Regions from separate parts of the Pseudarthrobacter scleromae genome, predicted to be linked through region 1. Evidence: riboswitches for the same ligand, from Rfam matches in the RefSeq annotation. Region 1 holds a riboswitch; each other region holds the start of a gene.
The links. A riboswitch is a leader RNA that binds a small molecule or an ion and turns the genes downstream of it on or off. The one in region 1 is predicted to bind cyclic di-AMP.
Positions count from the first base shown of each region.

Region 2: linked by a shared signal. The riboswitch ahead of IEX33_RS08935 (C40 family peptidase) and the one ahead of IEX33_RS18270 (C40 family peptidase) in region 1 are both predicted to bind cyclic di-AMP.
Region 3: linked by a shared signal. The riboswitch ahead of IEX33_RS18770 (aggregation-promoting factor C-terminal-like domain-containing protein) and the one ahead of IEX33_RS18270 (C40 family peptidase) in region 1 are both predicted to bind cyclic di-AMP.

Region 1 is NZ_BMKV01000009.1:51,097-60,621, forward strand. Features, by position in the region: gene IEX33_RS18260 (metal-dependent transcriptional regulator) at 1-594, shown strand, start outside; cyclic di-AMP (ydaO/yuaA leader) riboswitch at 727-943, shown strand; gene IEX33_RS18265 (M23 family metallopeptidase) at 954-1,778, shown strand; cyclic di-AMP (ydaO/yuaA leader) riboswitch at 1,915-2,088, shown strand; gene IEX33_RS18270 (C40 family peptidase) at 2,159-2,869, shown strand; gene IEX33_RS18275 (NlpC/P60 family protein) at 3,027-3,806, shown strand; gene IEX33_RS18280 (HNH endonuclease) at 4,080-4,580, shown strand; gene mobA (molybdenum cofactor guanylyltransferase) at 4,620-5,264, shown strand; gene IEX33_RS18290 (DUF6457 domain-containing protein) at 5,281-5,574, shown strand; gene IEX33_RS18295 (molybdopterin molybdotransferase MoeA) at 5,571-6,947, shown strand; gene fdhD (formate dehydrogenase accessory sulfurtransferase FdhD) at 7,029-7,904, shown strand; gene IEX33_RS18305 (alpha-mannosidase) at 8,085-9,525, shown strand, end outside.
Region 2 is NZ_BMKV01000003.1:175,683-185,207, reverse strand. Features, by position in the region: gene IEX33_RS08955 (DNA alkylation repair protein) at 1-476, opposite strand, end outside; gene IEX33_RS08950 (TraR/DksA family transcriptional regulator) at 473-832, opposite strand; gene IEX33_RS08945 (aggregation-promoting factor C-terminal-like domain-containing protein) at 852-2,123, opposite strand; gene IEX33_RS08940 (dienelactone hydrolase family protein) at 2,293-3,276, opposite strand; cyclic di-AMP (ydaO/yuaA leader) riboswitch at 3,576-3,745, shown strand; gene IEX33_RS08935 (C40 family peptidase) at 3,749-4,600, shown strand; gene IEX33_RS08930 (protein adenylyltransferase SelO) at 4,744-6,219, opposite strand; gene IEX33_RS08925 (APC family permease) at 6,216-7,658, opposite strand; gene IEX33_RS08920 (ribonuclease Z) at 7,655-8,632, opposite strand; gene IEX33_RS08915 (globin domain-containing protein) at 9,132-9,525, shown strand, end outside.
Region 3 is NZ_BMKV01000010.1:67,180-76,704, reverse strand. Features, by position in the region: gene IEX33_RS18795 (glycosyltransferase family 4 protein) at 1-982, shown strand, start outside; gene tadA (tRNA adenosine(34) deaminase TadA) at 1,004-1,510, opposite strand; gene IEX33_RS18785 (phosphatase PAP2 family protein) at 1,572-2,453, shown strand; gene upp (uracil phosphoribosyltransferase) at 2,466-3,101, shown strand; gene IEX33_RS18775 (glyoxalase superfamily protein) at 3,148-3,552, shown strand; gene IEX33_RS18770 (aggregation-promoting factor C-terminal-like domain-containing protein) at 3,549-4,262, opposite strand; cyclic di-AMP (ydaO/yuaA leader) riboswitch at 4,268-4,430, opposite strand; gene IEX33_RS18765 (sensor histidine kinase) at 4,524-6,053, opposite strand; gene IEX33_RS18760 (response regulator transcription factor) at 6,061-6,801, opposite strand; gene IEX33_RS18755 (winged helix-turn-helix domain-containing protein) at 7,503-8,369, shown strand; gene IEX33_RS18750 (SixA phosphatase family protein) at 8,439-8,966, shown strand; gene IEX33_RS18745 (hypothetical protein) at 9,003-9,525, opposite strand, start outside.

The DNA of each region.
Region 1 (9,525 bases):
CGCCACTCAGGGCCCACGGTCTCCCAGACCATTGGCAGGATGGAGCGGGACGGCCTGGTGGTGGTCTCGGGCGACCGGCACCTCGAACTCACCGAAGTTGGCCGGAAGCGCGCTACCGAAGTGATGCGGAAGCACCGGCTGGCTGAGCGGCTGCTGGCAGACGTGATCGGCCTGGACTGGGCCTACGTCCATGACGAGGCCTGCCGCTGGGAGCACGTCATGAGCGAACGCGTGGAACGGCGCATCTACGAGCTGCTTGACCACCCAACGGAGTCCCCGTACGGCAACCCCATCCCCGGCCTGGCTGCCCTCGGCGGCCAGGCATCACAGGGCTTCGCCGACGGGGCCATCAGCCTGCTGGAAGCAATGAAGTCCTATGGCCCGGCGTCCGAGGTAACCGTAAGCCGCCTGGCTGAGCCAATCCAGGTGGAACCGGAACTGCTGGTCCAGCTGGACGAGGGCGGAATCCGCCCCGGGGCCGCAGTCTCGCTGGAGCGGGTGGGAGACTACATTTCGGTCCGCGTGCCCGGCATAGAGGGCGCCCTGGAGCTGCCGCCGGAAGTGGCGGCCCACGTCTTCGTTGCCATCCGGTAAACGTGCGTTCTACCCCGGTTGGGGCAGAAGAGGCAAAGATAACGGAATTGTTACTTTGGGACTTCTGGCCCTATAGTTAAAACCCAAGCGTAGATACTAAAGCGTTACCTGATCCGGAGCCGAGCTCTGCCAGCGGATCAGGTGCACGAGTCATTACTGGCAGAGGTGGGGGAACCACAACCGGCAGACGGGGGACTGCCTTGGGGTGAAGTCCGTCAGCAGCAAGCCTCTTCCAGCGTTGGATCCTTCCGGGGATACCTCTGTGCCGAGCTTGCCCAGGCGGACCGGGTCTGTGAACTCTCTGACCCGAATCCGACAGCTAACTTCGCAGGCTTTCCAGAGAGGAACCCTTCTTGTCCATGCAGACCCCCAAGGGGCGCCGCCGCGCGGCCGCCCCCGTTTCAACGCCGCGCGTTGTCGAGGTCATCACCACGGAACGCCCCCGCGATCCGCACCGTGATGCACGCCGCCGTCGAGGACCCTTCCGGCAAATCACGGAATTTGCCTCCGCCAGCGGGATCGGCCAGAAGGCCGGAATCGCGCTGGCCGCCACCGGGCTGGTGTTGACCGTGACCGTTCCGGCAACCAGCCCCGTCATGGCTACAGACAATGCCGGCAGCGTTACCCCGGTGGCAGCTTCGGCTGTCACACCGCAGCCGCAGGTATCGGCCGAGGCCGGCGCACAGATCGACTTCAGCCGCTCTGCCGTGGTGACCCAGGCCGATCCCGACGGCAAACTGAAGCAGCTGCTCAGCGCGCAGTCCGCAGGTTCCGTGTCCCGCGCAGCATCTGCCGGAAGCCTCGGAGCCCCTTTGGCCGCGCTGTCCACTGCTTCCCCGTTCGGTTACCGGGTCAGCCCGATCACCGGCGGCTCTGGTGACTTCCACCGCGGCCAGGACTACGTGGCCCAGTGCGGCACCTCGGTCCTTGCAGCAGCCACCGGCACCGTGACGTTCGTGGGCTGGCACCAGTATGGTGGCGGAAACCGGGTTGTCGTGGACCACGGCAACGGCCTGGAAACCACGTACAACCACCTCTCCTCCTTCAGCGTCGCCGAGGGCCAGACGGTCTCCCGCGGCGATGTCCTGGCGCTCAGTGGCACCACAGGTGCTTCAACAGGCTGCCACCTCCACTTCGAGGTCCAGGTCAACGGCGAAGTCGTCGATCCCACCGGCTGGCTGTAGTCAAATGATGGTTCACTCTCGAATCATCGTGACCTGCCGTGACCTGAATGTGACATTCAACGAAAACTGCTGTACCGTCTAACTCGCGTCAACTTTTCCGAAGTTGACGCTCTTGTGCGGATTGCCTAGCTCTGCCACCGCTCAAGGTCCGTTCGCATTTCATCGTCTGGCAGGGGCGGGGGAACCAATTTTGGTCTTTGCTTCAGCGAAGGCCTTGGGGTTAAGTCGCAAAGCTTCCTTGGAAGCGGTGTGGCCGGGTGACTCCCATCCGAATCCGACAGCTCACCTCGCAGGCATTGGGAGAGGCTACCTTCGTGTCTTCACGCCATCATTCTGCGCGCCACCGTGCGCAATCGGTTCGTACCAACCCCTTGGGCACCGTGTCCAAGGCTGTTAGTGCCAATGCCGGGACAGTAGGTCGCCAGGCTGCAGTTATCGCAGCCGCTTCCGGTCTCATCCTCAGCATGGGCCTGCCTGCCAACGCCGCGGACACCACCGCCGGCGTATCCGCTTCCACCGAGTCCGGGTCTGCCCAGTCTGCCCTCGCGGTGACCGCAGCACCCACCGCCACCGTCTCCTTCGAGCGTCCCGTGGTGAAGACCACCGCCGCTCCGAAGCCGGCACCGGTGCGGGCACAGTCGACCGAATCCGAGAGCCGGACTGCTTCCGGAACCCGGACGGCCTCCACCGCGTCGGCTTCCACCGCGTCGGCCCCCGAAGCTGCAGCTGAGAAGCAGGCCGAAACGGTTTCCTCGGCCTCTACCTCCGGCATTGCCGCACTCGCGTACACCGGCATCGGCCGTCCCTACGTCTGGGGCGGCACCACCCCCAACGGCTGGGACTGCTCCGGCTTCACCCAGTGGGTTTACGCCCAGGCTGGCGTCAGCATCCCGCGCGTCAACGCCTGGACGGCAATGACGCCTACCTCCACCCCGCAGCCGGGTGACCTGGTCATGCAGAACGGTGGCGCGCACGTAGGCATCTACGTCGGCAACGGCATGATGATCAGCGCGCTCAACCCCTCCCAGGGCACTCTGCTTCACTCGGTGGCCGCCACCGGAAGCTCCGCCTTCTTCACGATCAACAAATAGTTCTTGGGCCTTCGGGCCCAAGAACTATTTCTTTGCCCCACCACTTTCCACAAACACCACATCCCCGTTCGGGGCGTGCCGGCGTACCCCCAAGATGCCGGCACGCCCAAACCCCTTGGTGCCCACAACGGCCTGAGGAAAACGAAAGAGAGAACTGATGACTACTCGTGCCACCGCACGGCATCGCGCCGAAGTCACCAAGACCAACTCAATCGCCGTTATCGCCAAGGCTGTTGGCGGCAACGCCGGCGGCATGGGCCGCCAGGCAGCGGTTATTGCCGCTGCTTCGGGCCTGGTGCTGACCAGCGGCATCGCTGCAAACGCGGCTGACTCCAGCGTCCAGCGCGACTCCGCTCCGGCCACCCTGGAAGTTGAGTCCTCTGTCGAGGCGCCGATCTCCGCTGCTTCCACCATCGCCATCACCTTCGAGAAGCCGGCCGTCACCACCACGCCCGCGCCTGTTGTGGTTGTCGAGGAAGAGCCAGCTCCTGTTGAGGTCGAGGAAGCCGAGCCGGCTCCCGCCGTCGTCCAGCCTGCCGCAGCCCCCAAGGTGACCGCCAAGGTAACCACCGCCTCTGCACCCGCTGCAGCTCCTGCCGCTTCCGCCAGCGGCAAGGGCGCAGCCATCCTTTCCGCTGCGTACGCCCAGCTGGGCGTCACGCAGGACTGCACCATGCTGGTGACCAACTCCCTGGCCGCAGTGGGCATCAACTTCCACGACTGGCCTGCAGGGTACCTCTCCCTGGGCCGCACCGTAAGCGCCGCGGAAGCCCAGCCGGGCGACCTCATCTACTACGCAGATGGTGGCGCGGGCATGGCCCACATCGCTGTCTACGCCGGCAACGGCCAGGCTGTCCACGGTGGATACAACGGAAACCAGACCGTGGTGTTCAGCGCCAACGTTGGCTCCGGCCCTGTTTTCATCCGCGTGAACTAACGAGCCCCGCGTTAGCCGTTCCCTGGGGACGGCACGAAGAACCCCTGCCCCGCGGCAGGGGTTCTTCCATTTAAGTACGATGCCGGCGGAGTGCAGCCCGCAGCCACCCGGGGAACGCCCGCCAATGGACCCGACACGGCAGTTTTGGAAAACCGCAATTAGCTGATAATGCGCATCTATGTTTACTCTTGTGGTGTCGATCCATAGCCCGGACATGCCGAGGGCAGCCGGCCCTCGTGCCCCTGACGGGTGCGGCCGTGAAGAGGTACGTGCATGCGCACTCTCGTTCTGAATGCTGGATATGAACCGCTGGCGGTCATCACGTTCCGCCGGGCGCTGGTGCTTGTGCTCACAGGCAAAGCCAGCGTGGTTGCCGAGGGTGATGATCCCGTGGTGGGACCCCAGGAGATATTGGGCCGCCCGTCCGTTATCCTCCTGAACCGCTATATCCGTCCCAGATACAACCAGGCCACGGCTGTCAGCCGCCGCGGAGTGCTGAGGCGTGATGGCCACAGGTGCGCGTACTGCGGAAAAGCGGCCCACACCATCGACCATGTCCAGCCCAAGTCCCGCGGCGGTGCCGATTCCTGGGAGAACCTTGTGGCCGCCTGCCTTCGGTGCAACAACGTTAAGGGTGACCACACGCCGGCCGAGATGGGGTGGAAGCTGCGGTTCGTCCCGGAGCCCCCGCACGGAACCATCTGGCAGATCAAGGAACTCGAAAAGCCCACCCCCGCCTGGGACCCGTTCCTGCTGCCCGAGCGCGCCGCCTGACCCACCCCGCACCATGCCCTTGGTGACTAGGCTGGGGGAGTGGAAGAGAACCGGTTGCCCTTCGATGCCCTCATCCTGGCCGGCGGCCGGTCGTCCCGGCTGGGCGGAGTGCCGAAGCAGGACCTTGTCTTCCACCACGCCACTCTCCTGCAGCGTGCGATTGACGCGTCCGCAGGAGCCTCCAGCATCGTGGTGGTGGGTCCCCGGCCGGAATCTTCCGCTGCCGGGCTGATCTGGTGCCGTGAAGAACCGGAGTTCGCGGGGCCGGCTGCAGCCATCGCGGCCGGACTGGAGGCTCTTGCACAGCACGGCACCAGCACAACGGAGTACACCCTTGTGCTGGCTTGCGATATGCCCCTGGTCCACGACGCCGTGGCGGCACTGAAGGAGGCGCTGGTCCCGGGAGGGGGTGACGGCGTCGTGGCCCGTTCCGGTGACGGAACCCTCCAGCCGCTGGCTGGCATTTACCGCACGGCCGGGTTAATAAAATCAGCGGCGGAACTGTCGTCACGCGGTGCCTTAATCAACGGCTCCGTGCGCTCCCTCCTTGCTAGTCTGGAGGTGCAGCCTGTCACCGTCCCCGCAGGTTCCACGGCAGACGTGGACACGTGGGATGATGCCGCCGCACTAGGGATTGCCGCCGGGAACCAGGACAAGGGCCAGGACCGGCGCAGCCGCAGTTAACTTGGGAGGCACGTTCGTGAAAAGTCAGGATGAAACGCTGGAGGAGTGGTGCAGGTCCCTGCTCCAGGCCTATGAGCTCGAGGACGTCCAGGTGGACGTCAACGCCATCCTTGCCCTGGCTGGTGTGGCCGCCCACTCTGTGGTCCGCCCGGCGGCACCGCTGACCACCTTTATCGCGGGTTATGCCGCTGGGCTGGCGTCGGGTTCCGGGCAGGCAACGAATGCCGCTTCCATGGAATCCGCGCTGGCCGTGGCCCGCACCCTGGCCGCCGACTACGATGCTGAAGCCGCCGGGACTCCCGGCGAATGACCAGCGACGCCCAGGAGGAACCGAGCAAACCCGAAGCTGACCAGCCCCGGCATCTCGACCACACATGGGACGAAGCCCGGCAGGCCGCTTTCGACGCCGCCCAGCCGATTCCCGCCGGGCCGGTTGCGCTGGAGCTTGCCCTCGGACGGAAACTGGACCAGGACATAGTGGCGCTGCAGGACATGCCCCACTATGCGTCATCGGCAATGGACGGCTGGGCGGTGAACGGCACCGGACCCTGGATCCTGGTTGAACCCGGTACGCCTCTTGCCCCGCACCAGGCCAGTCCCATCGCCACGGGGGGGCTCATCCCCCCGGGTGGCAAGTCGGTATTGCGCAGTGAAAGTGCCCGGCTGGACAAGGACGAGGACGGACTGCCCATCCTGATGACGGGCGGCACGGCCCGCCCCGGCGAGCCCCGCACCGGCCAGCACGTGCGGAAAGCGGGGGAGGAGGCTTCCGGGGGCGACGTCCTGGTCAAGGCAGGAGTGGTGCTCAACCCCGCACACCTGGCGCTGGCCGCCCTGGCTGGATATGACGAACTTGTGGTCCAGGGAAAGCCCCTGGTCCGGCTGCTGCTGACCGGCTCCGAAGTGGTTGGCCACGGCGTGCCCGTCCCCGGCCAGGTGCGGGACACCTTCGGCCCGCAACTGCCGGCAGTGGTGGGCATGCTGGGCGGGATCCCCGGCGGGCAGCAGAGGATCGGCGATTCCTATGCTGAGTGGCTGGGCGCGCTGGAGGACGTGGTCCCGGAGGTGCCGGGGGGGCCGGACCTGCCGGCCGACGTCGTCATCACCACTGGCGGGACAGGAAAATCCGGCACCGACCACCTTCGTCGGGCCGTAGCTGAGCTGGGAGGGCGGCTGATCATCGACGGCGTGGCCATGCGTCCGGGCCATCCGGCCGTCCTGGCCGAACTTCCGGACGGGCGATTCGTGCTGGGACTGCCGGGCAACCCGCTTGCCGCCATGATTGCGCTGTCCACGGTAGGGGCACCGCTCCTGGCGGCGCTGGGGCACGGCAAGATGCCGGCGGTCCAGGACGTGCCGTGCGGAACCACTCTCGAGCCGGAGCCGGGGCGCACCCGCCTTATGCCGTTCCGGCTGCTGTACGGGATGGCCTCCCCGGCCCAGCACACCGGCCCGGGCATGATGCGGGGGCTGGCCTCCGCTGACGGCGTTATGGTTGTTCCTCCCCACGGGGTGAAGCTCGGTGAGCTGGTGCCAGCCTTCGCCCTGCCCTGGGGGCAGCCCATCCCTGCGCCCCCTGGCCCCGATGCAAGGCCGAAGACGCGCAGCGCCGGACGGGCAGGCAGGACAGCTGCAAAGCCGGCCGCCACCGGTCCCGTGGACTGGAGCGAACTCCTTGGCTGACGAAGCCCGGGAGGGGCCGGCCGCGCTGGCGCCACCACGGGGCGGTTGCGATGATGGAACCATGAACAGGAACGGTGGGATATGGGACGTGTAACCCAGCGCCGCAAGGTGCACAAGTACGTGCTGGATGGCTCGCCGAATGCCCTCGAGTTCCCCGTCCGGTACCGGGAGGATGTCCTTGCGGTGGAGGAGCCGCTGGAAATACGGCTGGGCAGCATGTCCTACTCCGTCACGATGCGGACCCCCGGCCATGACTTCGACCTGGTGGCCGGGTTCCTGGTGGCCGAGGGCGTCATCTGGGATTCCGGGCAACTCGTCTCGCTGCGCTTCTGCGCAGGGGAAGACGAAAACGGCGTACAGACCTTCAACGTGGTCGAGGCCCAGTTGCGGCCGGATGTAGAGGCTCCGTCCATAGGCCGGCACGTGTACACCTCCAGTTCGTGCGGCATTTGCGGCACTGATTCCATCGAATCCGTCAGCAAGTCCTCGCACTACAGTCCCGCCGCAGATCCCCTCAGCGTTTCCGCCGAGGTGCTTGCCTCGCTCCCGGACATCCTTCGGGAGTCCCAGCGCCTCTTCGACGACACCGGCGGCGTCCACGCTGCCGGGCTCTTCCGGATTGAGGACGACGGCGGCGCGAACCTTCTGTGCCTCCGGGAGGACGTGGGACGGCACAACGCCGTGGACAAGGTGGTGGGGTGGGCCCTGCGGGAGGGCCTGCTGCCGCTGAGCGGCACGGTCCTCCAGGTCTCGGGACGGGCATCGTTCGAGCTTGTCCAGAAGGCTGCGCTGGCCGGAATACCCGTCCTTGCTGCCGTGAGTGCGCCATCCAGCCTGGCGGTAGAGCTGGCCGAGGCCAGCGGCCTGACACTCGCCGGCTTCAGCAGGGGAACCAGCCTCAACATCTACGCAGGTGACGGGAGGATACGGCGGCCGGTGGCAGCTGCGCCGTCGTAGGCCAATCCAACCGGTCCGCCAATCCGGCCACCATCGATCCAGCCGGGCAGCTGGCCCGGGAACAGTCCGGAACAGCCGGGCAAACGGTTTCGAAAGGGTTGGTAAAAGACTTACCAGCGGGTAGATTTATCCATCGAATGGACACGAGGATCCAGTCCCAAGCGCTAAAGAGGGCACACATTGCATGACGACCGCCGGATCACTGAAGTGCGCCTGCACAGGTTCGTGCGGGAGCGCATCACCCCTGCGGTCTACAGCCGGACCCTTCCCCTCACGCTGAGCAGCTGGGATGCCCCGGATGAACCCGTCCCCGCGCTGGAAGCCATGCGGCAAAAATTCCAGCCGCAGGAACACGGCGCACTGTGGGGAAAGCCTTGGGGCACCAAGTGGCTCCGTCTCCAGGGGGAAGTTCCCGAATCATGGGGCACGGAACCGGACACCACCGTTGAAGTGCTGGTGGACCTTGGGTTCACCGTTGAAATACCCGGGTTTCAGTGCGAGGGCATCGCGTGGCGCCCGGACGGCACCATCATCAAGGCGGTCTCGCCCCGGAACCAGTACATCCCGCTGAAACTCTTGGGTGGCGGCATGGCGGTGGACTTCTACGTTGAAGCTGCGGCGAATCCGGACGTCGCCCAGGGCTGGACGTTCGCCCCCACGCCCTACGGGGACAAGTCAACGGCCGGGGCAGCACCGCAGTACAGGCTGGGAAGCATTGTCATTGCCGAGCTGAACCAGAACGTCTGGGAACTGCAGCAGGATATCTCGACCCTCGCAGGCCTCATGGCGGTACTTCCCCTGGAACTGCCCAGGCGGCACGAGATCCTCAGGGCCCTCGAGCGCATGATGGACATCATGGATCCGGACGATGTAGCCGGAACCGCTGCCGCAGGACGAGAAGTGCTCGCGGACGTACTTGCCCGGCCGGCATATGCCTCTGCGCACCAGCTGGTAGCCACCGGCCATGCCCACATCGATTCCGCCTGGCTCTGGCCGGTTCGGGAGACTGTCAGGAAATGCGCCCGGACGTTTTCCAACGTCGTGGCGCTGATGGACGAGAACCCGGACTTTGTGTTTTCCTGCTCCTCGGCCCAGCAGTTCGCCTGGATCAAGGAGTTCTACCCCGAACTCTTCGGCCGCATCCGCGAGAAAATCCGTGCCGGCCAGTTCGTTCCGGTCGGCGGGATGTGGGTTGAATCGGACACCAATATGCCTGGCGGTGAGGCAATGGCGCGGCAGTTCGTGGAGGGCAAGGGCTTCTTCCTCGCGGAGTTCGGTGTCGACTGCCACGAGGCCTGGCTGCCGGATTCGTTTGGATACTCCGCTGCGCTGCCGCAGATCGTCAAGTCCGCAGGCAGCCGCTGGTTCCTGACCCAGAAAATCTCCTGGAATCAGGTCAACAGGATGCCGCACCACACCTTCAACTGGGAGGGCATCGACGGCACCCGGCTCTTTACCCACTTCCCGCCTGTGGACACCTACAACTCGGAGCTGAGCGGACGCGAACTTGCCCACGCGGAGCGGAACTACCGCGACCACGGCCACGGCACCGTGTCGCTGGTGCCGTTTGGCTATGGCGACGGCGGCGGCGGACCAACGCGGGAAATGCTGGCTGCTGCCT
Region 2 (9,525 bases), on a different contig from region 1:
GAGTCCGTCCGCCACCGGGCCAGGACCACGGCTGCGCGCTGCCGGTCCCGCCCGCCGAGCCCCGCCAGGAACGGCGCCACGACGTCGGACAGCAGCGGCTCCACCAGTTCCCGGGTCCCAGCAGACCGCAGGAAGCCCTCAATACGGGTCAGGTCCGAGTGGCGCAGGAGTGCCCTGGTGGATTGCAGCAGCACAACAGCGGCGAGCCTGCGCTCAAAAACGGCTCGGGAACCGGGCCTGGGCTGGCCCCAGAGGGCGGACGCCAGCTGGACAACGGCGTCGTGGTCGAGGTCCTTGTATTTCCGGAGGGCGTCGCGGACGGTTCCCCGGACTGCGCCCACCGAGGAGCCGTAGGAGGCCAGCTGCCCGCCCAGCCTGTCCTCGACGTCGTCCGCCCGGTACCAGGCGCCCTCATTCTGCAGGGTGCGATCAACGAAGCCTGCAGCAGCGGACACCCGGTCCAGGGTGCTGCTCATTGGCCGCGGCCCGCCGATGCGTGGCGGATACAGAACGGGGTCCACGGCCGTGCCTCCAGCCTGCCTTCGGCGATGGCTTCCCCGCACACAGCACAGGTCCCGTATGTACCGGCGGCAATCCTGGCCAGGGCGGCGTCCACTTGGTCCAGCCCTGCGCTGCTTTGCTTCAGCAGGGCGGACGCCTGGGACAGCTCGAAAGCGATGGTGGAGCCTTCCGGGTCATGTTCGTCGTCCACATTCGAATCCTGGCGCGCCGAGTTGGCGGAGGCGATGTCTGCGCGTAGGGCCGGCAGGAGGGCCACCTTCCGCTCCCGTTCCTCCTCAAGAAGGATCCGGAAGCGTTCATAGTCAGGCATGGGAAAAGCCTACGCGGGGTCAGTACCAGTTCTTTGCCATGGAGTGGTTCCAGGCGGCGCAGGGCGAGCCGTACCGCTCCCGGATGTAGCCCAGCCCCCAGTCGATCTGCGTCCGGTAGCTGGTAAGCCAGTCGGCACCAGCACTGGAGTACTTGCCTGGCGGCAGGGCCTGCGCGATTCCGTAGGCGCCCGAATAGGGGTTGGTGGCGGTGGTCAGCCAGTTCGATTCCTTGGTCCACAGCTGGGCCAGGCAGAGGAACTGGTCCTGGCCCCAGCCGTGGGCGCCCAACCTGGTGGAGGCGTAGCTTTTAGCTCCTGCCGGGTCATTGACCGCGCCGCCGGGGAGGGAAGGCACGACGACGGGCGGCGGGCTTGGCGGCGCAGGGGGCGGGCTGGCCGGGGCAGGGTTTGTCGGAGCCGGGTCCGCCGGAGCCGGATTGACGGGCGCGGGGGCTGGGCCGCCGGGCTGGGGCGCTTCCGGAGCCGCGGGCCCGGCGGCGGGCAGCGGTGCGGGCCGGGCAGCCGCGTCGGCCTGCCGGCGGGACTGTCCTTCAGCCGCGGCGCGTTTGGCCGCCTGGGATGCCTCGTAGGCGGCCAGCGCCGCCTGGCCCTGCCGGTAGGCGTTCTCCACCTCCGCCGTCGTGCCTTTGAGCGACGCCAGCTGCGCCGTTAGCTGCCCGCTGCGTTGCTTTTCCTCCGCCGCCTGGCGGGTCACGGCGTCCTGGGCGGACCGGGCCTCCGTGAGCCTGGCTTCGGCTTCAAGGGACAGCCGCCCGCGCTCATCCTTCGCAGCCTGTTCCTGGGCCGCCAGCGCAGCAGCGATCTTTCCTGCGACCGACGCCTTGTGCACGAGTGCGGCGGTCTTGTCCCCCACGATCTGCACCACGTTGAGCCCGTGCACGGTGTTGCTCTGGACGGCGTCGAGGGCAACAAAGAACCCCATGTTCGTACCGCCGGTTTTGTATGACTGGGCCGCCAGCGCACCGAGCTCTTTCCTGTGCTGGACAAGGTCAAAGTGAGCCTGCTCGGTCTGTGCCGCCAGGACTTCCACCTTGGCAGATGCAGCCTGCAAAGCCGCGTCCGTCACCGCGTACTCCGCTGCTGCCTGCACCGCGGCGGAGCCTGCGGCCTCGGACTGGTCCTGAAGGGCGGACAGTAAGCCACCTATCCTGGCAATTTCCGCGGTCTTTTTGGCCTCGCTCTCCTTCGCGTCCTGCACCTCCTCCCAGGACGGGAAATCGCCGGGCGGGACCTCCGCAGCACCCGCCGGCGTAAGCCATAGGGTTCCCACCAGCGCAAATGAAAGAAGCGCCGCGGCGAGCCGCGCCCTGGGTTTGGTAACGAACCGGCACATAGTCGGGAAGCCTACCGCCTTCACCCTCAGGTTGAAGGCGGACGTTTCTACATCGTTATGGACCGAAGGCAGTTACGTTGACGGAAAGGGCAGAAGTGCCGGCCTCTTACAAATGCTGGCCGAACCAGGCAAGGGTGTCATTCCACGCGGCCGTCGCCTGGGCTTCGTTGTAGCGGTCGCCGGTGTCGTTATGGAAGGCATGGTCCACGCCGGGGTAGACCGTGAGCTGGTGGACAACACCGGAGGCTGCCAGCGCATCCTTGAGCGCAGGCATTGGCCCGGTGATGCGTTGATCGAGTTCAGCGTAGACCCCGAATACGGCCGCCTTGATGTCCGGTACTTTGGCCAGGTCGGGGGCGGGTCCATAGAACGCCGCAGTTGCCTTCAAGCCGTCCAGTTCGGCGGCCGCCTGCCAGGTGATGCCGCCGCCGAAGCAGTAGCCGGTCATGGCGACGCGGCCACCGTCCACGAAGTCCTGGGCCTGGAGGTACTCCAGTGCTGCCGCAAAGTCGGCCACGTGCCGCTGGGCGCCGGCCTGGGTGAGGGCGCCGGGTACGGCGTCGCGGTCCATGCCGGCCGTCCCACCTTCACGGCTGAGCAGGTCAAGCGCCAGGGCGGCATACCCCTCCTTCGCGAAGCGGCGGGCCACGTCTTCGATGTGGGGCGTCAGCCCGCGGTTCTCATGGCAGATCAACACGGCAGGAGCGCGCCCTTCCTGCTCGGGCCTGGCCAGGTAGGCACTGACGGAGGCGCCGCCGGACGGAAACTGGACGGACGCCGTCGTCAATCCTGGCGCACCCTCAGGGACAGAGAGCGGGCTTTTAGCCCCGGGCACCGCTCCCGACCCCGCAGTCCCGGCAGCGGACGTCGGGGACGTCGGGGACGGTTCCGGGGTGGGCATGGGGTCGGTGCTCCGCGGCACCTCGCTGGGGGTACAACCCACCAGCAGCATCGCCGCCGACGCCGCCGCCATGCTGCCGGTAATGAAAGCAACCCGCCGGGTAAAGGTCCGCTGGCTCAGCGCGCCGGACCGGTAGTCGTCAAAGAATTCCTCAATCAGGTACTTCTCATACTTGCCAAGCTGCGTCACAGTGCCTCCTCGGGGTGACGAACATACTCCTCCCCCAGCCACCTCCGGACAAGGTTCAGCGGCGATCTTTGCCCGTCCTTTATCGCTTTGTGATAAACATCATTGCCCTGCAAAATCGGCGCGCCTGCACTTCGCCCCGGGGGCGCTGTGGCACGCGAAATCCAGTCGATAGCCAAACCGAGAGAATCGCCTCGCATGTTATCCAAATGTGACAATGGGTGCTAAGTCGGGTTATGGTCTTCAAGTGTCCCTCCCAGACGGGACATTCCCCGTCAGAATGCCGAGCCCTGCCACTGACCCGGGAACCAACGCTTTCCAGCTGGCAGGGACGGGGGAACCAAGTTTCCGCGGCCTTTGAAGGCCTTGGGGTTAAGTCGATAGCGCGTCCGTTCCATTCGGAGGTGTTACCGGCCGGGTATCTCCAACCCGAACCCGACAGCTCACCCCGCAGGCATGGGAGAGGCGATCAACTGTGTCAAAAAATTCCACCACTGCCCGTCACCGCGCAACGCCGGCCCGCTCCATCGCGATCGAAGGGCTGGCTGTTTCGGCCAAGTCCCTGGGCCGTCCGGCTCTGGCCGTAGCAGCAGCCTCCGGCATTGCCTTCGGCGTCGGCGCCCCGGCCCACGCCGGTGTGAACGGTCCGGACACCACCGAGACCGCTAGCGTCCAGGCTTCGGCCGCCCCTGCGGCAGCAGTCGCAGCCCCCGCCGCAGCAGCCGGCAACGTCCACACGGTTGTATCGGGCGACACCCTTGGTGCCATTGCGTCGATGCACGGTGTCAGCCTGAATGACGTCCTGTCAGCCAACGGGCTTTCCGTCTCCACGATCATCTACCCCGGTGACCAGATCCAGATTCCCGCCGCGGGATCTGCTCCGGCCGCTCCGGCCGCAGCCTACGTTGCACCGGCTGCAGCACCGGCACCGGCTCCGGTCCAGACCGCTGCTGTTACTACCCCGGCGAACACCGGAATGAACATGTCCTACGCATCAGCCCCGGTTGCAGCCACGGGCAGCGGCGCCGGAGCAGCCATCCTGGCCAACGCCTACGGCCAGGTGGGCCAGATCCAGGACTGCACCGCCATGGTGGAGAAAGCCCTGCGCACGGTCGGCAAGTCGGTCGGCGACCTCGCCCCGGGCCAGTTCTACCAGTACGGCACCACCGTGGGCACCCCCGCTCCCGGTGACCTGGTGATCACCGCCGGCCACGTGGGCGTCTACGCCGGCGACGGCCAGGTTGTCAGCGGCGGCGTGAACGGCAACCAGACCGCCGTTCACTCCATCAGCTGGCTCAGCGGCGCTTCCTTCGTCCGCGTGGCATAGTCACCACGGACACAGGCGCAGCTGGCCCGTAAGGGCCAGGCCACTCCAGATAAAGACGGCAGCCGGGTTCTCCCGGCTGCCGCCTTTGTCATGCTTCCACGGTTGTCATTCTTGATCCGTCCGGAGGCCAGCACCGCCCCGGGTCAGGTACCGCAGAAGGTCCGGTAGGTGCCGAAGTCCTCCGGCGGCCCCTCGGTGTAGCGCTCCAGCCCCGGGCGTTCATGGAACGGGGCCCTCACCACTTCCAGGAAACGGTCGAATGGGCCCATATCCCCCTCCGTGGCGGCCGCCAGCGCTTCCTCCACCAGGTGGTTCCGGGGAATGTACACCGGGTTGACGCTGTCCATCAGCCCGGCGTCGGGCTTCAGGCCGGCCCAGCGCCCAGCCCAGGCATCAAACGCGGCGAGATCCAGGACCATGCCCCGCGCCGGCCTGGCATCACCCCTGGCGGCCTGGCCAAGGCTCCGGAAGAACTGTGTGTAATCGACAGGTCCGTCCTTCAGCAGGGCGATCACCCCGTCCACCAGTTCCGATGCCTCGTCCCCCTCCTTGCTTCCGGCCGGCCCGCCGTTGATGCCAAGCTTTGCCTTCATGCCGTTGAACCAGGCATCGCTGTACTGGCTGCGGAACTTCCCCAGCGCCTCCACTGCGGGGGCGACTGCCTGTTCCTGGTCCTCGTGGAAGAGCGGCAGCATGGCCTCCGCCAGCCGCGCCAGGTTCCACTCAGCCACCACCGGCTGGTTGGCGTAGGCGTAGCGGCCGCCGACGTCAATGGAGCTGTACACGGCCCCGGGATTGAAAGCGTCCATGAAGGCGCAGGGGCCGTAGTCGATGGTTTCGCCGGAAATGGTCATGTTGTCCGTGTTCATGACGCCGTGCACAAACCCCACCAGCATCCACCGGGCCACCAGCCCGGCCTGGGCGGCCACCACCGAGGCGAACAGTTCCAGGTAGGGATGTTCAGCTTGGGCTGCGTCCGGGTAGTGCCTGCTGATGGCATGGTCCGCCAGCCGGCGGAGGAGCTCCATGTTGTCCGTGGCCCGGGCATATTGGAAGCTGCCCACCCGGAGATGGCTGCTGGCCACCCGGGCCAGGACGGCGCCGGGCAACATGGTGTCCCGCCGCACCGGGCGTCCTGTGGCCACAACGGCAAGGGCCCGGGTGGTGGGGATGTTCAAGGCGTGCATTGCCTCGCTCACAAGGTATTCCCGCAGCATGGGGCCGACGACGGCGCGGCCGTCGCCAGCCCGGGCGAAGGGTGTGCGGCCGGAGCCTTTGAGATGCACGTCCCGCCGGCGCCCGCCAACGTCCACCAGTTCGCCGAGCAGGAGCGCCCGGCCGTCGCCGAGCAGCGGTGAGTAGCCGCCGAACTGGTGCCCGGCGTATGCCTGGGCAACCGGGATGGCTCCAGCCGGGACGTGGTTTCCCAGGAGCAGCCGCACGCCTTCGGGGGTTTTCAGGTATTCAGGGGCAAGTCCCAGCTCGCCGGCCAGGGCATCGTTGAGAACCAGGAGCCCGGGTTCGGGCGCTTCCTCGGCCTGCCACGGAACGGCGAGTTCCGGGAGTTCACTGGCGAAAAGTCCTTCGAAGGTGACAGTTGATTCTGCTGCTGCAGTCATGAATCAACCCTATCGCCGTCGTTTGTCCTGCGGTTGATCATCCAGGTGATAAGCCACAGGATGACTCCAATGGCCATCAGTCCGCCGGCGATCTGGTACTGGATGATGTTCCTGCCCACCCATGGTCCGGCAAGGAATGCGCACAAGGCGGCGGCAACGAGCGGAAGCTGGCCCGGGGACGTGAAGAACACCTTGCGGTGGGGATCCCGTTTGCGGCGCAGCACCACGCAGGCCACGTTGACCACCGTGAAAACGCACAGCAGCAGGAAGGCGGTGGTGCCCGAAAGGTTCGCCACAATGTTGCTTTCGGGATCACTGGTGACATACAGGATGAGGCCCAGTGCCAGGACAGTGGAGAAGGCAATTCCCGCCCATGGGGTGCGCCGGACGGGAAGGACCTTGCCCAGCTGGCGGGGCAGGACATGCTGGCGGGCCATGCCGTAAATCAGCCGGCTGGCCATCAGCATGTTGATGAGGGCCGTATTGGCGACTGCGAAGACTGCCAGGAAGGGAAAGACCCTGTCGATCGGGAAGTCCGGTGAGCCCTTGTGGACCACTTCCAGCAGGGCCGCGCCCTCAGCTTCCCGGATGCCCTCGAGTTCGGTGGGCGTGAGGACGCTCACCACGGACACCGCCACCAGCATGTAGAGCAGGACTGCTATGCCCAGGCCGGTGAGCATGGTGCGGGGAAAGATTTTCTCGGGGCTCTGGGTCTCTTCCACCATGTTGACCGAGTCCTCGAAGCCCACCATGGCAAAAAACGCGATGGAGGTGGCTGCGGTGACGGCCAGGAAGAGTCCCTTGTCCTGGGAGTCGTTGAAGACAAAGATCTCGCCCGGGTTTCCGGTCCCCTGGGCCATGACAAAGAACCCGACGCCGATCACAATGCACAGTGCGGCCATCTCCACCACCGTGAGCACCACATTGAACTTGACGCTCTCCCCCACCCCGCGCAAGTTGATGGCCGCCAGGAGGATCATGAATCCAAGGGCAACCGCGGTGATCACGCCCTGACCGGGGTTGCCCATCCAGCCGTTGATCTCAAGGCCGCCAAAGAAGTTCTGGGCCAGGACATTCGCAGAGGTGGACGCACTGGTGATTCCGGAGCAGACGACCGCAAAAGCCACCAGGAAGGTGACGAAGTGGATCCCGAACGCCTTATGCGTGTACAGCGCGGCGCCCGCCGCCTGTGGATACTGCGTAACCAGTTCAAGGTAGGAGAAGGCGGTGAGCGTGGCCACCACGAAGGCCAGCAGGAACGGCAGCCAGACGATTCCCCCCACGGTGCCGGCCATGGTTCCGGTCACCGCGTAGACGCCGGCGCCGAGGATGTCCCCCACGATGAACAGCAGGAGGAGCTTGGGTCCCAGCACTCTCTTGAGCGTGGGCTCCTTGCCATGCGCGGTAACGTCTGACACTTCTTCTGAAGCTGCACTCATGAGTGACCTCCCTGGCTGACTGGGCTGAATGAGGGGTTTGGCATCGATGCCGTGACCGGCCCGCGCTGCAGCGCGGCGCCTGGGGACCAGCGCCGCCGCCGCGGGAAGCCGATACGCTGCAGGTCCTCTGCGGCGATGACCGCAGCAGTACCCGCACGGGCGCGCGCCTGGGCCGAGAGCAGTGTGGCGTCGCCGCCGTACCGTGCGGAGAAGTGCGTGAGCACCAAAGTGCGAGCCCCGGCATGTGCCGCCAGCTCGCCCGCCTGCCCTGCTGTGAGGTGGCGGTACTGGCCGGCCAGCCCGGCGTCGTCGTCGGCGAAGGTCGACTCGGCGACGAGGAGGTCGACGCCGTCGGCCAGTTCTTCTGCGCCCCGGCAGGGCGCCGTGTCCATCACGAAGGCGAAACGCTGGCCCGGCCGGGCGGCGCTGACGTCATCAAGCCGCACCCCTGCCAGGCTCCCTTGGCGCTGCAGGCGCCCTGTTTCCGGCCCGGAGATCCCTGCCGCCTGCAGGCGTTCCGGCAGCAGGGTCCGGCCGTCCGGTTCGACCAACCGGTAGCCGTAGGTTTCTATGCGGTGCTTGAGGGGCTGGACTTCCAGGCCGTCACCCACCGGTCCGGCTTCTCCGTGCGGGTGCAGCCTGAGGTCCACACCCGGTGTGCTGACGGACACAAGCGCCCGGACCACGTCCCCGCCGGATGAGGGGAAGTGGAGATGGACCGGGTGGGGCACGGCGTCGAGGGCCATGCGCGAGAGCACCCCCGGCAGCCCGAAGCAATGGTCACCGTGAACGTGTGTGAGGCAGATGCGGGTGATCATGTTCGCGGACACCCCGGCATGGATCATTTGGCGTTGCGTTCCCTCGCCCGGATCGAAAAGCAGGCCCTCGCCGTCCCAGCGCAGGAGGTAGCCGTTGTGGTTCCGGGTCCGGGTGGGGACCTGGGACGCGGTGCCGAGGACGACGAGCTGGCGCATTGTTATTAAGGGCCAAAAAGCAGGTGCCGGAAGATCCGGTACCTGCTTTGTTGGTTGCGGCGGCGGCTTAGCGCCGCCGGAGCATTCCCATGATCCTGCCGGCTACGCCGCCCGGCCTTGCACCTGCGGCACCCGTGGTGCCGGGCGTCCGGCCGGTTGCATTCAGCCCGGTCCCGCGGGCAGTCCCGCCGGTCCCCGTCCTGCCAGCGAATCGTCCAGCGGCATTTTTGATCATGCTTCCCAAGTTCATGTGAAACTCCTTCAGTAGTGATCCTGCCAACCGATATTCATCAGCCTGCTTATGATTTTAGCCTAGTTTGGCCGCAGGTCGAGGGGATTGGCCAAACATCCCCGCCCTTAAATGAAGTCCGCAGCCCGGCCCGGGAGCTGGGGAATAGGGGCGGTCGCCCCTATTCCGGGGGCTGGAGCGGCTGCTAAATTGGCACGCCTCAGGCCATCTCCCCCCGCCAGGTGACCCGTTTTCCGGAAGGTAACCATCATGCTTTCAGACACTTCCCTCCCCGTGATCAAGGCAACACTGCCCGTGGTCGGCGATAATATCCAGGAGATCGCCAAGCGGTTCTACCAGCACATGTTCGAGGCCCGGCCGGACCTGCTGGACGGCCTGTTCAACCGGGGAAACCAGGCCGACGGCCGGCAGCAACAGGCGCTGGCCGGATCCATCGCAGCGTTCGCCCGGTACCTCGTGGAGAAACCAGACCAGCTGCCTGACCACCTGCTGTCCAGGGTTGCCCACAAGCATGTCTCGCTGGGACTAAGCCCCGACCAGTACCAGATCGTTCACGAGCACCTGTTCTGGGCCATTGTTGATGTGCTCGGCGAGGCTGTAACGCCGGACGTGGCCGCTGCATGGGACGAGGTTTACTGGCTGA
Region 3 (9,525 bases), on a different contig from region 1:
CCTGGGAGTGGACGTGGAGGTGCTCCCCGTGGAAGGCTCCTGGCCCTACGCCAGTGCCCACGCCCGACGCCGGCTGGGCAGCGTCCTCGGGGCGTGGGAAACCGGACGCGACGCGGAACAACCGGGTACCGTGACCCTTGTCGACGGGCTCATTGCCATGGGCGCGCCGGATGAGCTCGAATTCGCGGCCAAGGCCGGACGAAAGACATGGGTATTGGTGCATATGCCTGCCCCGGAACATCACGAGCGTGAAGCACGGTCCCTCCGGGCTGCCACCGGCGTGGTGTGCACCAGCACCTGGGCCAGGAAAGTCCTGGAAGAACGCCACGGACTCCATGGGCTCAAGGTCGCACTCCCAGGCACCGACCCTGCGCCGTTGGCCGAGGGGTCCGCGCCGCCCCACATGGTCATAGTGGCTGCGCTCCTGCCCAATAAGGACCAGCTGCTCACGGTCTCCGCGCTGGCACTGCTTCAGGACCTTGAGTGGACAGCGTCGTTTGTCGGGTCAGACCAGGCAGACGGGGATTACGCACAAAAGGTTAAAGCCGCAGTAGAAATGCACGGAATGGACGGGCGGATCCAGTTCACCGGTGAGCTGGCCGGTGAAGCACTGGAAATCGAATGGCGTGGGGCGGACCTCAGCCTCCTGGTGTCCCGTGCCGAGGCGTTCGGCATGGTGGTCACCGAATCACTCGCCCGCGGCATCCCCGTAGTGGTGCGCGATGGCACAGGCGCCGTCGAGGCCTTGCGCCTGGGAACGGCGGGGAAGGACGACGACGGCGGCGCGCTTCCGGGCGCGAAGGTAGCCTTCCCGGCGGATGATGATCCTGCAAATCCTGCCCTGCTGGCCCAGGCACTTCGGCACTGGCTGGAAGATGCCGGGACCCGGGATGCCTGGCGGGCACGGGCGCTGGAAGCAAGAGGAGCCCTGCCGGGCTGGGAACAGCCGGCGGCCCACGTGCTGGCCGCAATCAGGGGATGACGCTGACAGCCTGGGCGTGAATCAGAGCCGCGAGCGGTGCCCGGCGAAGAACTCACGCAGCAAGGCGGCGCACTCGGCCTCGCGCACGCCCGGATACACCTCAACCCAGTGGTTCAGGCGCCTCTCGCGGAGCACATCGAACACCGACCCCGCAGCTCCTGCTTTCTCATCCCAGGCACCGAAGACCACCCGGGGGATTCGTGCCAGGACAATCGCTCCGGCGCACATGGCACAGGGTTCGAGGGTGACCACCAGTGTGCAGTCGGCGAGCCGCCAGCCGTCTCCGCTGCCGCCGTCGAGCAGGGAAACCTGGCGCAGCCGTTCCGCCGCCTCGCGGATGGCAACTACCTCGGCATGGGCGGTGGGGTCTCCAAGCTCTTCCCGCTGGTTCCGCCCGGAACCCAGCACTGCGCCGTCGGGCCCAATGACCACGGCCCCGATGGGCACGTCCTCGGTGTCGAGGGCGCGATGGGCCTCGGCGAGGGCGAGGCCCATCCACGCGTGGTGTTTCTTATCTGCGGAGACCATGGCTCAATGATAGTTTCGAAGGATACCCAGAGCCCGTGACGCACATCCGCCGGGAGGCACAGTGAGCACAGTCCGAGACCGTGTGGACAAGTGGATCAAGCCGTACGCCGCCTTGTGGCTGACCATGATCATCGGCGGATCGCTGGTGATTACCCTGGCGCTCCTCGGCGCCGAGGTCTACTCGGACGTCGTGGACGAGGAAGGCCTGGCGAGCCTTGATATTCCTGCGCTGGAATACTCGCAGTCGTTGCGGAACCCCGAGGTAGACGCCTTCGCCACGGGCTTCACCAACGTCGGCGGCGGGATCGGCATGCCCATCCTGGCGAGCATCCTTACCGCCTGGCTGACCTTCCTGAGCAGGACGTGGCGGCCCATTGTTCTGGTGGGCGGGGCAGCCCTGGTCTCCACCCTGGCCACCACCCTGGGCAAGCGGCTTGTCGGCAGGACCCGTCCGGACCACTCCGAGGCCGTCCCGCCCTTCGAGACCTCGCCGTCCTTTCCCAGCGGCCACACCCTGAACACCACCGTGGTGATAGGCGTCCTGATCTACCTCATGTGCCTGCAGTTCCAGGTGCTCTGGGCCAGGATTGCGGCCATCACGGTGGGGACGATCTTCATCGTCGCCATGGGTTTGAGCCGGGTCTTCCTGGGACACCACTGGATGACGGACGTCATGGCGGGCTGGTTCCTGGGGCTGGCGTGGGTGGGCATCGTGATCCTGGCCCACAGGCTGTTCCATGTGATGCGGCGGCGTGAACACGCAGGCCCGGCGCCCACCTTCGAACATCCGGTCCTGCGCGAGGACCACTCCGGAGTCGAGGAAAGCACCACCGGTACCGCCCCGAAGGAGAACGACGGCGGTGCCCCGCCGAGGGTCGACGACGGCGCTTCCCAGTCGGGAACGGGCAGCGGGCGGCAGGGGAGCGGCCCGGCGGCCGGGTGATAGTTTTGACCCATGCGCACTCTCGTTGTGGACCACCCGCTGGTCGCCCATAAGCTCACCGTCCTGCGGGACAAGAACACTCCGTCCCCGGTTTTCCGGCAGCTGACGGAGGAGCTGGTGACCCTCCTTGCCTACGAGGCCACGCGAGAAGTCCGCACCGAGCCCGTCACCATCGAAACTCCTGTCAGCACGACCGTGGGCACCGCGTTCACCAAGCCCACCCCGCTGGTGGTCCCCATCCTTCGTGCAGGCCTCGGCATGCTGGAGGGCATGACCAAGCTGGTCCCAACCGCTGAAGTGGGCTTCCTGGGCATGGCCCGTGACGAGGAAACCCTGGACATCATCACCTACGCCGAGCGACTCCCCGAGGATCTCACCGACCGGCAGATCTTCGTGCTGGATCCCATGCTTGCCACCGGCGGAACACTGCGCGAAGCCATCAAGTTCCTGTTCAAGCGTGGCGCCTCGGACGTCACGTGCATCTGCCTGCTCGCCGCGCCGGAGGGCCTGGCCAAGCTGGAGGAAGAACTCTCCGGCGCAAACGTCACCATCGTCCTGGCATCCATCGACGAGAAGCTCAACGAGAAGTCCTACATCGTTCCGGGCCTGGGAGACGCAGGCGACCGCCTGTACGGCATCGCAGGCTAGGACTCAAGCCTTTCCCGCTTCCCGCCGCAAGGCTTAGCCTGTGCGCATGGACTGGAAACTGGAACTCGTTTTTGTGCCCGTGTCTGATGTGGACCGGGCCAAGGACTTCTACGTCAACAAGGTGGGCTTCAACGCCGATTTCGACGCGCGGCCCAGCGACTCCATCAGGTTCGTGCAGCTGACCCCGCCAGGGTCTGCCTGCTCCATCTGCATAGGGGAAGGGCTCACGGATGCGCCGCCCGGCACAGGCTCAAACCTGCAGCTCGTGGTCAATGACATCCAGGCCGCCCATGCGCAGCTGAAGGCCAACGGGGTGGACGTCAGCGATGTGGACGTGCAGGACTGGGGCCATTTTGTGTACTTCGCCGATCCTGACGGGAACCGGTGGGCGGTCCAGTACATCCCGGGCCGGGACGCGCTGGACCGCGAGGGGAAAGCTGCTTCGGTTTAGTACCAGTTGTTGGCGTAGTGGAAGTTCAGTGCTCCACACGGCGACTGGTAGCGCTCCTGGATGTAGTTCAGGCCCCAATTGATCTGCGTACGGTAATTGGTGCGGTAGTCGGCGCCCGCGCTGGCCATCTTTTCGGCAGGCAGGGACTGCACAATGCCATAGGCGCCGCTGCTCGGGTTGGTGGCCGTGGTGGTCCAGTCCGATTCCTTGGTCCACAGGGTCTGCAGGCACTGCATCTGGTCCGCGGCCCAGCCGTAGGAGGCCAGCTGGCCGGCGGCGTAAGCCTGTGCCCCTGCGGGGTCGTTGACCGCGACGACGGGTGCAGGCTCCGGAGCGGGGGCAGGCGCAGGTGCGGGTTCAGGCTCCGGGGCCGGCGCGGGTGCAGGCTCGGGAGCGGGAGCAGGGGCCGGTTCGGCTGCCTGCGGGACCACGTTGATCGGCTCAGCCGCAGGAGCGGGGGCCGGGTTCGCCTGGATTTCGCTCTTTTCGATGCTCAGCTTCGACTGTGCCTCAGCCGCCTGAGTCTCCGTGGCTGCCACCTGCACTGCGGTGTCGGTAGCCTGGCCCGCGGCTCCAACACCTACAAGAAGGGCGCCGGACGCTGCGAGGATCGCAGCGCGCTGGCCGAAGGACGGAGTTTTGCCTGACGTGCGCGGGGCACCGGCTTCAGAGCCTGGTTTCGGGCGTGCTTTAGTAAGGAACTTAGACATGATGGATCGCCTCTCACACCTGCGGAGTTAGCTGTCGGGTTCGGATGAGGGCATCCGGCCACACGGAAAGATCACGTGCTGGCTTAACCCCAAGGGCAGTTGAGTGCCCGGGACTGTTGGGTCCCCCGCCTCTGCCTATGCTCAAGCGGAATCCGGGAAGCGGCAGAGCTTGGCGTCATCCGGATATGCGGCCCGAACGGGAACCGCACCCAATCGACGGTACAGGAGAGCAGCGCTTAAGTCACATTTTGGTAACAGGGATCACGCTGACGGCGCGCCGTCTTGCGTCTCTCCGTGCGCAAGCGGGAGCTGAAGCGCGAACTGGGTGCGGCCGGGCTGTGATGTCACCGTGACCTTGCCCCCGTGGGCCTCAACAATGGATTCCACGATGGACAGCCCCAGGCCGCTGGTTCCTTCAGTGCCGGATACGCCAGGCCCGCTGGCCTTGCCTGTCCGGGCTGCGTCTGCGCGGGCGAAGCGTGCGAAGACCTGGTCCACGAACTCCGGCGGAATGCCCCCGCCGTCGTCCGTTACCGTTACCACCGCGGCACCCTCCGGCGTCTTCCCCACCCCGGTGACCACGGTGGTCCCCGGCGGCGTGTGCTTGCGCGCGTTGGACAGCAGGTTCATCAGCACCTGCCGCAGCTGGGACGGGTCCCCTTCCACCACAACAGGCTCGTCGGGGAGCTCCAGCCGCCAGGTGTGCCCGGGCGCCATGACCTTTTCATCACTGACGCCTTCCACCACCAGCTGGTTCAGGTCCACCTCGCTGAGCTTCAAAGGCTGGCCCTCATCCAGCCGCGCCAGCAGCAGCAGGTCCTCCACCAGTGCAGTCATCCGCTGGGACTGGCTTTGCACCCTGGCCAGCGACTTCTCCCCGTCAGGAGTGAAGTGTTCCGTCATCCGCATCAGTTCCGTATAGCCGCGGATGGCCGTCAGCGGCGTGCGGAGCTCATGGGAAGCGTCCGCCACGAACTGCCGGACCTTGGTTTCGCTCTTCTGCCGTGCCTGCAGCGCGTTGGTCACATTGTCCAGCATCAGGTTCAGCGCGTGGCCCACGCTGCCCACCTCCGTTGCGGGATTGGAGTTCGACGGCGGCACGCGCACCGCAAGCGCCACCTCGCCGGCATCCAGCGGCAGCTTTGAAACGCGGGTGGCAACCTCCGAGAGCTGCTCAAGGGGCTTCATGGTGCGGCGGATCAGTACGGTTCCCACCAGGCCGATCAGGAGAAGGCCGCCCAGTGAGACGAAAACGAACGTCCACACCAGGGACGCGAGCGTACTCTCCTTGGCGGCCAGGGGGAGTCCTGTCACCAGGACGTCACCAAAGTTGGTCTGGATGGCCACCAGCCGGTAGTCGCCGGTGGACAGCGTCCTGTCCACCGGCTGCACGTTGGCTGGCAGGGCCAGCAGGACCTGTTTGTCCTCCGTGGACAAGGGGGAGCGCGTCGTATTCGAGGTGAGGAAACCGCCGCTGTTGACCTGGCCGTTGAGGATCCGGGCGTTAAGGGTTCCGACGCTCTGGCCGCGGGCGTCCAGGGGATCCCGGCCGTTAAAGCCGCCCGAGGGAGGGCGGCCGGGATCGTTGGAACGGGCTGCGGCCTGGCTTAGCTGCTCATCGAGTTGCCGGGTGAGGAACGCGTCCATCGAGGCATAGCTCGCCACGCCAACCGCCCCGCAAATGGCGATCAGCAGGGTCATGGCCAGGAGGACAATGCGGGTCCGCAGGTGCCAGGTGCCGGGCTTCAGCCAGCTCCGGGGCTGCGGCTCCGTATTGTGCGCGGACGCCATCGCTTTCCTACTCCGCCGGCTTGATGACGTACCCGGCGCCCCGCACGGTGTGGATCATCGGCGGGTGGACGGCGTCCACCTTTTTGCGCAGGTAGGAAATGTAGAGTTCCACGATGTTGGCCTGGCCGCCGAAGTCGTAGTTCCAGACCCGGTCCAGGATCTGCGCTTTGCTGATGACGCGTTTGGGGTTTTCCATGAGGTAGCGGAGCAGCTCGAACTGGGTGGCCGTCAGCTGGAGCTCTTCCCCGGCGCGGGTCACCTCACGGGTGTCAACGTTGAGGACCAGGTCTCCCACCACCAGGTCGGCGGTGTCCATCGCGGCCACGCCCGACCGCTGGACCAGGCGGTGCAGGCGGAGCAGGACCTCCTCCATGCTGAACGGCTTGGTGACGTAGTCGTCCCCGCCGGCCGCGAGGCCAACGATCCGGTCCTGGACTGCATCCTTGGCAGTGAGGAACAAAGCGGGAACCTCGGGCGCGAAGGCGCGGATCCTGCCCAGGACCTCGACGCCGTCGAAACCGGGGATCATGACGTCCAGGACCAGCACATCCGGGCGGAAGTCCTTGGCCATTTTCACTGCCCCGGGACCGTCGGCGGCAACTGCCACGGACCAGCCTGCCATGCGCAGCCCCATGCTCATGAGCTCGGAAAGACTCGGCTCGTCATCCACCACCAGTGCCCTGATGGGGGAGCCGTCCGGATGAGTGAGCGTGGGGAGGTTGTTTGTCATGGAGTGGGAGGTGGCCATGGAACAACTCTCCGATCAATGGTTTAAGCCCGGCTATGCCGTTCCTGTGCGCAAGCTGTGAATCCCAGCCTAGCGAGCTGGGCCGGCGGAGGGTTCCAAGGGTGCAGGTTGAGCGCTCGCGGCCGCCCGGTCATGGACGTGCAAACGGCGGCACTTTGAGATCCCCGAATGAAATCTAGCCGCTGAGTGCCCAATTTTTTCTGTCCAAAAACAAGGGCGGCTGGACACGCCACCAGGGCGAAGAGCGAGATTCCGCTATCAGACGCTCTGGTGAACGAATCTACCGCTGGCCCCACTTCGATCGAACAATATTCTGTCCAGCACCAATAAAAAGGCAGAATGCCGGATAACAACCGTTATTTTTTACAGCGTCCAGAATTGTGATTTGGAGCACTATCGCGGAATCTGTCTCATTATGCGGACGATCGCGTCCATTGTTACTTGCAAGTTGCCATTGTTACGCTGCACACTTCCAATGTGAACAAGAACTCAACAGCACCTGCAGCCGCAGAATATTGGCCCAGCACATCCGCTGCTGCCGACATGCGCTGTTGTCGAATGCACGCCTGACCTTCCCACCCTCCGAAGTTCTTAGGCATTCGCCCCCAGCCCAGCGTCGGGCGCCCCTCCCCAGTTCGCATTGCGGGGATTCCCAGCATTCGGGCCGCGATGACGGCCATTCACATTGAGGTAAGCATTCCATGTCAGTTGCATCCGGATACGTCCACATTTCTGTCCGTAACGCCGCCAAGGCCGGCCAGCCCTCGGGCCTCCGCCCCGGGTTTGGACCGCGACCCGCCCTGGCTCCATCATCATCTGGAAGCAGCTTCCCCTCCCAGGGCTACGCGCCGCAGGGCTTCAACCCCAGCTCCTACGGGCAGCTCCGTGCGGTCCAGCCCGCAGAGGCGGCACCCATGACCGTCCCCACTCCCGTGGTGGCCGGTCCAAACACTGTCCGGCCCGTAGCCAACGACAACGTTGCCCGCGGCTTTGTCCTCTACATGGGCATTGACGAGGAAACGGCGGCAGCGGCCGGAACCTCCATCGCCAAGCTGGCCCAGGAGATCCGCGCCTACGCCCAGTCCCTCGTGTCCGGCGCCGAAAGCTACGCAGCAGTTGCCGTTGCCCCGGCCGGCACACCGGGTTCCGCGCTCGACGTCGTCCGTTCCACCTTCGGTGACCCCACCGTCAACGCCCGCCAGCGCACCGAGGCCCCACGTCCGTCGCAGGCACAGGAGCCGCGTCCGTCCGGCGTCCTGATCGACCTGGCACGCCGCGAAGTCCACCTGGATGGCGAGTCGCTCAACCTGACGTTCAAGGAGTTCGAGCTCCTGAACTACCTCGTGGAGAACGGCACCCGCACCGTAGGGCGCGACGAACTCCTTGAGGGGCTGTGGCGCAACGCCGAAGAGGTGCCCAACGAGCGCACCATCGACGTCCACATCCGCCGGCTCCGCTCCAAGCTGGGCCGCCTTGCCAACACCGTGCGCACAGTCCGCGGCCAGGGGTACCGGTTCTACGAGCACCCCGAAGTTGTTGTCTGGGCCGCTCCGGAATACTCGATCTAGCATTCACCTCAGCCGCCCTGCAGGGGCATGTGCCTCCGCGGCTCTTGGCATGTTCGCTAGGCTGGGGCCATGAGTGAGCACCATCTTCGACGGCTTGTGATCATGCGGCATGCCAAGGCTGACTGGCCGGGCGGGGTGGCTGACCACGAGCGTCCGCTGGAGGAACGGGGCCACCGCGAGGCTCCGCTTGCCGGCCGGTGGCTGCTCAAGCACAACATCGTGCCGGACTTCATCCTCTGCTCCAGTGCCCTGCGGACCAGGCAGACCTGCACGTGGGTGTGCTCAGAGCTGGGGGACAAGGCGCCCACGCCCAAGCTTGAGGACGGGCTGTACGCTGCGTCGGCGCTCCGGATGCTGACGGTCATCAACCATGTTCCGGATACAGTCACCACGCTGATGCTGATCTCACACCTGCCCGGGGTGCAGGACCTTGCCATGCACCTGGCCTCGCGCGACTCAGACCACGACGCCTACATGGACGCCGCCACCAGATACCCCACCAACGCCCTCACAGTCCTTGAGACTGAAAAGTCATGGGCGGAGCTGGACGGGCAGGACGCGCGCATCACCAGGTTCAAGGTCCCCCGCGCGCATTAACTCGCCTACCAACTGCGGCGACCCTGCCGCCTGGGGTCAGCGCCGGGGCGCGGGCTTCGCGCCCGTTGCCGACGACGGATTCCTGGCTGGAGAGGCCGACGACGACGGTCGCCTGGCAGGGACGGAAGGCACCCGCGCAGGTGCGCGGAGGCCCCCTTCGCCCTGGATGCCTGTGCCTCCACCGCCTGCGCGCGCTGCCGGCCTGCGCTGGGCCGGACCCTTGGCAGCCGGGCGGGCCGCCGTCGTCGTGCGTCTGTTCCCCGCTGCGCCCCTTCGTGGCCTGCCCTGCCCTTGCCTGCTTTTGCTGGCCGCTGTGCGCAGCCGGCGCCCCCGCGGCCAGGCCGCACCGAGGAACAGGACACAGAGTGTTGCCAGGGCTGCAGCGGCAGCGCCGAAGAAGTAGTTGTCCGGGTCGCCGGTGGGGAGCGGTGTGCCGAAGACCGAGGGCTCGCCGGCAAAGGCCAGCTCCCACGTGCTGACAAACGCGAGGGAGAAAGCCACTGTAAAGCTGGTTCCGGCGCCCGCAGCCAGCAGGGCAAAGCGGCGTCCCCGGTTCAGG